2 regions of the Ensifer sp. Root954 genome follow, and region 2 is predicted to be linked to the other one. Evidence: riboswitches for the same ligand, from Rfam matches in the RefSeq annotation. Region 2 holds a riboswitch; the other holds the start of a gene.
What was found. A riboswitch is a leader RNA that binds a small molecule or an ion and turns the genes downstream of it on or off. The one in region 2 is predicted to bind thiamine pyrophosphate.
Positions count from the first base shown of each region.

Region 1 (3,971 bases), on a different contig from region 2:
CGCGGCCCGGCACGTGCCTATCGCCACGGTGCGGTTCTGGCGATCCATTCGCGCGTCCGGCCTTCCGGGTCGGCATTGCGGGTGATGTCGGTAACGACGGCGGCGATGTCGGCGCCGTGCTCGAAGACGCCGGCGATCCGCTCGACGTTGAGGCCGCCGATGGCGACCAGCGGCAGCAACCCGACACGGTTCCGCCAGGCGGCAAGGCGCGGCAGTCCCTGCGGCGCCCACTTCATAGCCTTGAGAATGGTCGGATAAACCGGTCCGAGCGCGACATAGTCGGGCTTGGCAGCAAGTGCTGTCTCCAGTTCCGTCTCGTCATGGGTGCTGAGTCCGAGCTTCAGGCCGGCGGCGCGGATTGCAGCAAGGTCGGCCTCCGCCAGGTCCTCCTGGCCGAGATGGACGAAGTCGCAGCCTTCCGCGATCGCCAGTTGCCAGTAGTCGTTGACGATGAGCTGGCAGCCCTGCTCGTCGCAAACGGCCTTGGCCGCGCGGATCTCGCGGCGGATCTCTCCTTCCGTACGATCCTTGACGCGTAGCTGCACCAGCTTGACGCCGAGCGGCACCAGCCGCTCGATCCAATCCGCGCTGTCGACGATGAGATAGAAGGGGTCAAGTTTCACGCAAACACCGCCTTTCCGATGACGGGGGTGGAAGGGACGGCAAAATCGCGCGGTTCGAGCATGCCCGCCTCGAAGGCCTGCCGGCCGGCATCGATCGCGCCCGCGAAGGCAGCGGCCATCAGTGCGGGCTTGGCGGCGCCGGCGACGGCGGTGTTGAGCAGGACGGCGTCGTAGCCGAACTCCATCACCGTCGTTGCGTGCGAGGGCCGGCCGATGCCGGCATCGACGATCAGCGGCACATCGGGAAAGTTGGCCCGCACTGCCCTGAGCGCCTGGATGTTCTGCGGCCCCATGGCGCTGCCGATCGGCGCGCACCAGGGCATCAGCACCTTGCAGCCGGCTTCCACGAGCCGTTCGGCAACCACGAGATCATCCGTGGTGTAGGGAAAGACTTCGAACCCTTCGGCCGAGAGGATGCGCGCCGCCTCGACCAGGCCGAAGACATCGGGCTGCAGCGTATCGTGGTGGCCGATCACTTCGAGTTTCAGCCAGTTGGTGCCGAAGACCTCGCGCGCCATCTTGGCCGTCAGCACCGCCTCTGACACCGAGTGGCAGCCGGCGGTGTTCGGCAGCACGTGCACGCCGAGCGCCCGGATCAGTTCGAAGAAGGCGCCGCCCTGGCGGCCTCCGGCGGTTTCGCGCCGGAGCGAGACCGTGACGATCTCAGTGCCTGACGATCGCACCGCATCTTCCAGAACGGCGGGGGAGGGGTAGCGGGCGGTGCCGAGCAGCAACCGTGAGCGCAGGTCCTGTCCATAAAGCGTCAGCATGTCTCAGCCTCCTTTCATCGGCGAGAGAATTTCGATCCGGTCCCGGTCGCTGAGCGCATGACCCGAACGGTCGGCCCGGTGCACCAGTTCGCCGTTGACGGCGGTGGCGAGCCAGTCGCCTTCGAAATCAAGGGCGGCCAGAAGCTCGGTGAGGGTGGTGACGGCGAGGTCGTGATCCTCGCCATTGACGGTCAGTCTCATGCGGCATCTCCCTTCAGGTCCTGCGCAAGCGCGAGGTCGGCTGCTTCCGCCGCCAGGGCCGGCGAAAGCAGGAAGCCATGGCGGTAAAGTCCGTTGATCGTGATGGTCTGCCCGGTGCGCAGGGCGCGCGGCAGGTTGTTGGCGAAGGCGGGGCGGACGCCGGCGCCGGTTTCGACGAGGCGCGCTTCGCCGAAGGCCGGATGCAGCGCATAGGCGGCGTTCAGCAGTTCCATGAGGGAGCGGGCGGTGATCGGTCCGCCGTCATCCGTCTCGATCATCGTAGCCCCGCACATGAAGAGGCCGCCGCCGCGCGGCACGATGTAGAGCGGGATGCGGGGATGAATGAGCCTGACCGGCCGCGACAGTTCCACGTCGCTTGTCTGCAGGTAGAGCATTTCACCGCGCACGCCCCGCAGGCCCCGCGTTTCGCCGATGCGTGCCGCGCCGGCGCAGTCGGCGACGAGATCGTGGTGGCCATCGTCGCTCGTCTCATCGAGGAAGGTGACGCCGTGATCGACAAGCTTCTGCCGCAACCGGCTCAGCGCCCGGCGCGGGTCGAGATGCGCCTCACCGGGAAAAAACAGCGCCTCGCGGAAACGTCCGGCAAGCGCCGGTTCCAGCCGTTCGATCGCGGCGGCGTCGAGCCATTCGAAGCCGGAGGTGCGTGAGGCAAAGCGCTTGAGTTCGCCCGCATCCCGTGGCGGGGCGACGACAAGCGTGCCGTTTCGGGAAACCTCGCCTGGCAGGGCGTCGTCCCACCAGTCGATGGCGCCGATGCCCTTCGTCAGCACCACCTCTTCGGCGCTTTCGCGTTCGCACCAGGGTGCCAGCATGCCGCCGGCAAACCAGGAGGCCGCGCCGGCAAAGCCTGGTTTTTGCTCGACAACCGTCACCGCGACACCGCGGGCGCTAAGTTCATGCGCCAGACAGAGCCCTGCGACGCCGGCACCTTTGACGAGGATCCGCATGGCTCAGTGTTCCCGCGAGGCGTGGGCGGGCCGTCGTGAGGGAAGCGGGATGGTGTTGGCGGTGTGCATGCCGAGGCTCCGATTGTGGAGACCCAGTTCACGAGCGAAGGAAGGGGAAGGACGCCTTGCCGTTGAATGGTCGCGTGAAGGCGACGTTTGCGGCAGCGATGTCTGCACCGTCCCTACGCCAGTATGAACTGGATCAGGTTCAACGGGTCACTGCGCCGCGCAAACCGCATAGCAGAATCTCAGCCCCTTGGCGGGACACCCCTGGTGAATGCAACAAGCTGACCGTTCGGGGCGGTTTTTGTCAAGAGCCAGCATTCGTGTGCTATGTGATCTCATCTGCCGAAAAAATTATCTATAATTTTGCGACGAGAAAGCGGAAGCGTTGGCGGCGTGATGAAAGGAGGTGGGGCAACCGGGTGGAGCGGGTCGAAAAACACCGGAGAAGCCCAGCCGCGTCCTTGTTTCTCGGGTGCGGTACGCCCGATTTCGGAAATGGGAGCTGCGACCGATTGATTGGTGATTGGTGCCCCGTCTCGGCGGTTTCCAGATTCGTTCACGGTCAAAAATGCAACCATAAGGGTATGCGATAACAGAAACTCTCCATTTGGGTGCTTGCGAACTTCGCTGGTCGATAAAATTATAGATAATATCAGATTCTATCTATTTCGCATTTGCAATGACCTGGAGGACGAGCCGAAATGCTGGACGGAACCCTATCAACTGGCGCTAATTTTACCCCGGGCGACGCGGGCGAATCCCGCTGGACCCAAGCGGAAGCTGAAAAAATCTATAATTTGCCGTTCAACGATTTGCTCTACCGCGCACACACGGTCCATCGTGCGCAGTTCGATCCCAACGCCATCCAGATGAGCCGGCTGCTCTCGATCAAGACCGGAGGCTGCGCCGAGGATTGCGGCTATTGCAGCCAGTCCGCCCACTATCCGACCGGGCTCAAGGCATCGAAGCTGATGGAGGTCGAGCGTGTGCTTGCCGAGGCGCGACAGGCGCGCGACGGCGGTGCGACGCGCTATTGCATGGGGGCCGCCTGGCGCAGCCCGAAGGACCGCGACATGGACGCGATCGTCGCCATGATCGGCGGTGTGCGGGCGCTTGGCATGGAAACCTGCATGACGCTCGGGATGCTGACGCCGGACCAGTCCGCACGGCTCGCCGAGGCCGGGCTCGACTACTACAACCACAATGTCGATACCTCCGAACGCTTCTACGGAGAGATTATCACCACCCGCAGCTTTGCCGACCGGCTGGAGACGCTCGCGAATGTCCGCGACGCCGGCATCAAGGTCTGCGCCGGTGGCATTCTCGGCATGGGCGAAACCGCCGACGATCGGATCTCCATGCTGGTGACGCTCGCCAATCTGCCGGTGCCGCCCGAAAGCGTG
Region 1 is NZ_LMJM01000001.1:253,340-257,310, reverse strand. It holds gene ASE71_RS01075 (thiamine phosphate synthase) at 18-623, opposite strand; gene ASE71_RS01070 (thiazole synthase) at 620-1,393, opposite strand; gene thiS (sulfur carrier protein ThiS) at 1,397-1,594, opposite strand; gene thiO (glycine oxidase ThiO) at 1,591-2,562, opposite strand; TPP riboswitch at 2,724-2,844, opposite strand; gene bioB (biotin synthase BioB) at 3,270-3,971, shown strand, end outside.
Region 1: it holds a riboswitch for thiamine pyrophosphate, as region 2 does, so the genes downstream of both, thiO (glycine oxidase ThiO) here and thiD (bifunctional hydroxymethylpyrimidine kinase/phosphomethylpyrimidine kinase) in region 2, are expected to answer to the same signal.

Region 2 (3,971 bases):
GACGGATGCCCGCCTCCGAAACCGCCCAGACATTCTTCGAGGAGACTGGCGCATGAGCGAAAAACTCCGCGTACTTGTGGCCTCCCACGGCCACCCGACCCACTCTCTCGGCGGGGCGGAAATTGCTTCGCATGGTCTTCACAAGGCGCTGAACGGCCTGTCGGGTGTGGAATCGATCTACCTCGCCCGTGTCGGCAATCCGGTTCCGCGCCATGGCGCCTCCGCGCTGATGAGCCTGCGGCTCGCCATGGACGAAGTCCTCTACCATGCCGAGGACTTCGACCATTTCTTCCTCTCCAACGGCGATACGGACGCGATCCGCCGCGACCTCTTGCGCTTCGTCGGCGACATCAAGCCGGATGTCGTTCACTTCCACCATATCCTCGGCTTCGGCCTGGAAGCCCTCTATGCCGTTCGTGATGCCCTGCCCAAGGCACGCATCGTCGTGACGTTCCATGAATATCTGCCGATCTGCCACAATCACGGGCAGATGGTGAAGCGCTCCTCTGGCCAGCTTTGCAACGGCGCCTCACCGATCAGTTGCCACACGTGTTTTCCTGAAATCCCGGTGTCGCGGTTCGTTCGCCGCGAACAGTTCGTGCGCGGCATGCTCAATCTCGCCGATGCCTTCATCGCGCCGAGTGCCTTTCTCGCCAACCGCTATGTCGAATGGGGTCTTGAAGCCGCAAAGATCTTCGTCATCGAGAACGGCATCGTCATGGGCGACAAGGCGCCGGCCCGCGAATTGCCGTCGCCGACGGCCCGGCGCAACCGTTTTGCCTATTTCGGGCAGATGACACCGTTCAAGGGCGTTCATGTGTTGATCGACGCGGTATCGCGCGTGCCCGGCGACATCTGGGGCGACGATTCCTCACTGATGATCTTCGGCGGCAACCTCGAGCGTCAGCCGAAGGACTATCAGGAGAAGGTGGCTAAACTGATCGAGGACGCCGGTCACCGCGTCCGCTTCTACGGCGCCTACCAGAACCAGGACATGCCGCGGCTGATGCGCTCGGTCGACTGGGTGGTAATGCCCTCGGTCTGGTGGGAAAATTCGCCCGTCGTCATCCAGGAGGCGTTGCATCACGGTCGGCCGATCCTGTGTTCAGACATCGGCGGCATGGCCGAAAAGGTTCGCGACCGGCTGGATGGCTATCACTTCCGCGCCGGCAGCGCACAAGACCTTGCAGACCGCCTTATAGACGTGCTGAGCACGCCGCGATCATGGGACAATCTGCGGGCAACGCTCCGGCGACCGACGAGCCATGTCGACTGCGCGCGCGAGCATGTGGCGCTCTATCGCAAGATGCTCAAGGGCGAGCAACCGGCTGCGCCGAGCGCGGCAGTGGCCTGAGGTGCAATGAACGCCATGCTACCGCGGAAAGCCATACTGAGTCATTCGTCCGAGGCGGCCGTCTGCTTAGGCCCCTTCCGAAGACGCTGTGCTCTTGCTGCGGCTATCGCCCCACCAATGATGAAAATGATGCACCGGCCCCCGCCCCTGTCCGATGGTCAGACGATCGGCAGCGACCAGCGCATCATGCAAATAGGCCTTGGCAGCGACGACCGCATCCTCGATCGGCCTCCCCTTGGCAAGACCCGCAGCGATTGCAGCCGAGAGGGTGCACCCGGTGCCGTGATCGTTCCTGGTTTCGATCCGCGGCCGCGACAGTTGCAGGACCGTTCCCCCGCTATAGAGGATATCGATCGCAACTCTTCCCTCTGCATGCCCGCCTTTCATCAGCACCGAACGGGCGCCGAGTTTCAGAAGCATCTCGGCCTGGCGCGCGATCTCGGTTTCGGTTTCGGCGATCCCGCGTCCGGTCAACAGCGCCGCCTCGGGCAGGTTCGGCGTCAGAATGAGCGCGAGCCGCAACAACTCCTCCTTGAGCGTCGCGACCGCGTCCGGCTGCATCAAGTGATCGCCCGAGGTCGCCACCATCACCGGGTCGATGACAGCCAGCCGGTCGTAGCGCTTCAGACCAGCCGCGATCACCGCGATCGTCTCGCGCCGCGACACCATTCCGATCTTCACCGCACCGATGGCGAGATCCGAAAACACGGCGTCGATCTGAGCGGCAACCACGGTTTCGGAGATATCCTCAACCGCAGAAACCCCGCGGGTGTTCTGCGCCGTGACCGCGGTGATCACGCTTGCGCCATAAACTCCGAGCGCCGAGAACGTCTTCAGATCCGCCTGGATGCCGGCCCCGCCGCCGGAATCCGAACCTGCGATGGTAACGGCGATCGCGGTCATCGCCCCACCTGCATGAGCCTTGAGCCTTTTTGGATTGAGTCAAAAACAGACACGAGCAAAGCGACCTCCCGGAAATGGACGGAGATCCGATCGGTAAGCGCAAAGACGGCTGGTGAGCAGAAGGGCCCTTGCCGTTCCTACGCCGGTATGATCCGGATCAGGTTCAAGGGTCTGGCTCACCGCCATCTCAGCACCGTTACAGTGCTCCCCTCGGCGGGTGGGATGCTAGGGGAGCGTGGGCGGGGATGTCAATTGGCCGATACCGCGGATAGACGCCGCGCTTTTCGACACAGGCGCTGCGGAGCAAGCCGTCAAGTGACAGGCCACGGAATAATACTTCCACTTCATGAGCCTGCTTATCCGGGATCGGAAATGATCAAGGCGAAAAACAACGTTAGCACGCCACGATCGGCGTATTATTTTGCACATAGGCCGCGGCGACGGAGGAATATACAATGAAGATCGAAGAAACGGCTATTCCCTCCGTTTTCTTGATCAAGCCCAAGCGATTGATCGACGCGCGTGGCTACTTCGCTGAGACCTTTCGGGCTGATTGGTTCGCCGAGGTCGTCGGTACGTACTCTTTCGTTCAGGACAATCAATCGCTGTCACTTGAAGACGGCACTGTGCGCGGACTGCATTTCCAACTGGCGCCGCGAGCACAGGGAAAACTGGTTTCTTGTATCGCCGGCGCCCTTTGGGATGTGGCGGTGGACCTTCGACGCGGATCACAGACCTACGGGAAGTTCGTAGCCGCTGAGCTTTCGGAAGAAAACGGTCACCAGCTCTGGATTCCGCCGGGTTTCGCTCACGGCTTTTGCACCCTGAAACCGTCGACCGTAGTCAGCTACAAAGTGACCGATTACTACAGCCCTGAGCATGATCGTGGGCTTCTCTGGAACGACCCAGAACTCGGGATAAACTGGCCCGTGCCCCCGAGTAACGCCATCCTGTCGGACAAGGACAGGGATCAGCCAAAACTCTCCAATCTACGCGCTACGCTCGGACGAGAAGCTTAGTCTCGATGTTGATCATAAAAGGACTTCGCTGAGTTATGCGTGTACTTGTCACTGGCGGGGCTGGCTTTATTGGTTCAGCGGTTATTCGACACCTCATTATCGACAGGGGATATGACGTGTTGAACGTAGACAAACTGACCTACGCAGGAACCCTTAGCTCCCTAAGGTCCGTCGCAAACAACCCATCATATCGCTTTCTCAGGGCTGACATATGCGATGGGCGGGCTATTGCCGATGCCTTCTCCACATTCAGGCCCGATCGCGTCATGCATCTCGCTGCCGAGAGTCATGTCGACCGCTCAATTACTGGAGCAAGGGATTTCATCGAAACGAACGTTCTTGGAACGTTCAACCTGCTGGAATGCGCAAGGGCATATTGGCAGTCCATGAAGGAGGAGGGCAAGCGCAGGTTTCGCTTTCTTCACGTTTCAACGGATGAAGTGTACGGCTCGCTCGCGGACGCGCAGCTGTTTTCCGAGGAGACGCGGTATGATCCAAGCTCCCCTTATTCGGCTTCGAAGGCCGCTTCCGATCATCTCGCCAAAGCATGGGCACGCACCTATGGCATGCCCATCTTGGTGTCCAACTGCTCAAACAACTACGGTCCCTATCACTTCCCCGAAAAGCTGATCCCGCTGACCATCCTGAACGCGCTCGAAGGCAAGCCACTCTCGATCTATGGCGACGGCACGAAC
Region 2 is NZ_LMJM01000045.1:112,672-116,642, reverse strand. It holds gene ASE71_RS25700 (hypothetical protein) at 1-56, shown strand, start outside; gene ASE71_RS25695 (glycosyltransferase family 4 protein) at 53-1,354, shown strand; gene thiD (bifunctional hydroxymethylpyrimidine kinase/phosphomethylpyrimidine kinase) at 1,421-2,257, opposite strand; TPP riboswitch at 2,375-2,478, opposite strand; gene rfbC (dTDP-4-dehydrorhamnose 3,5-epimerase) at 2,713-3,276, shown strand; gene rfbB (dTDP-glucose 4,6-dehydratase) at 3,312-3,971, shown strand, end outside.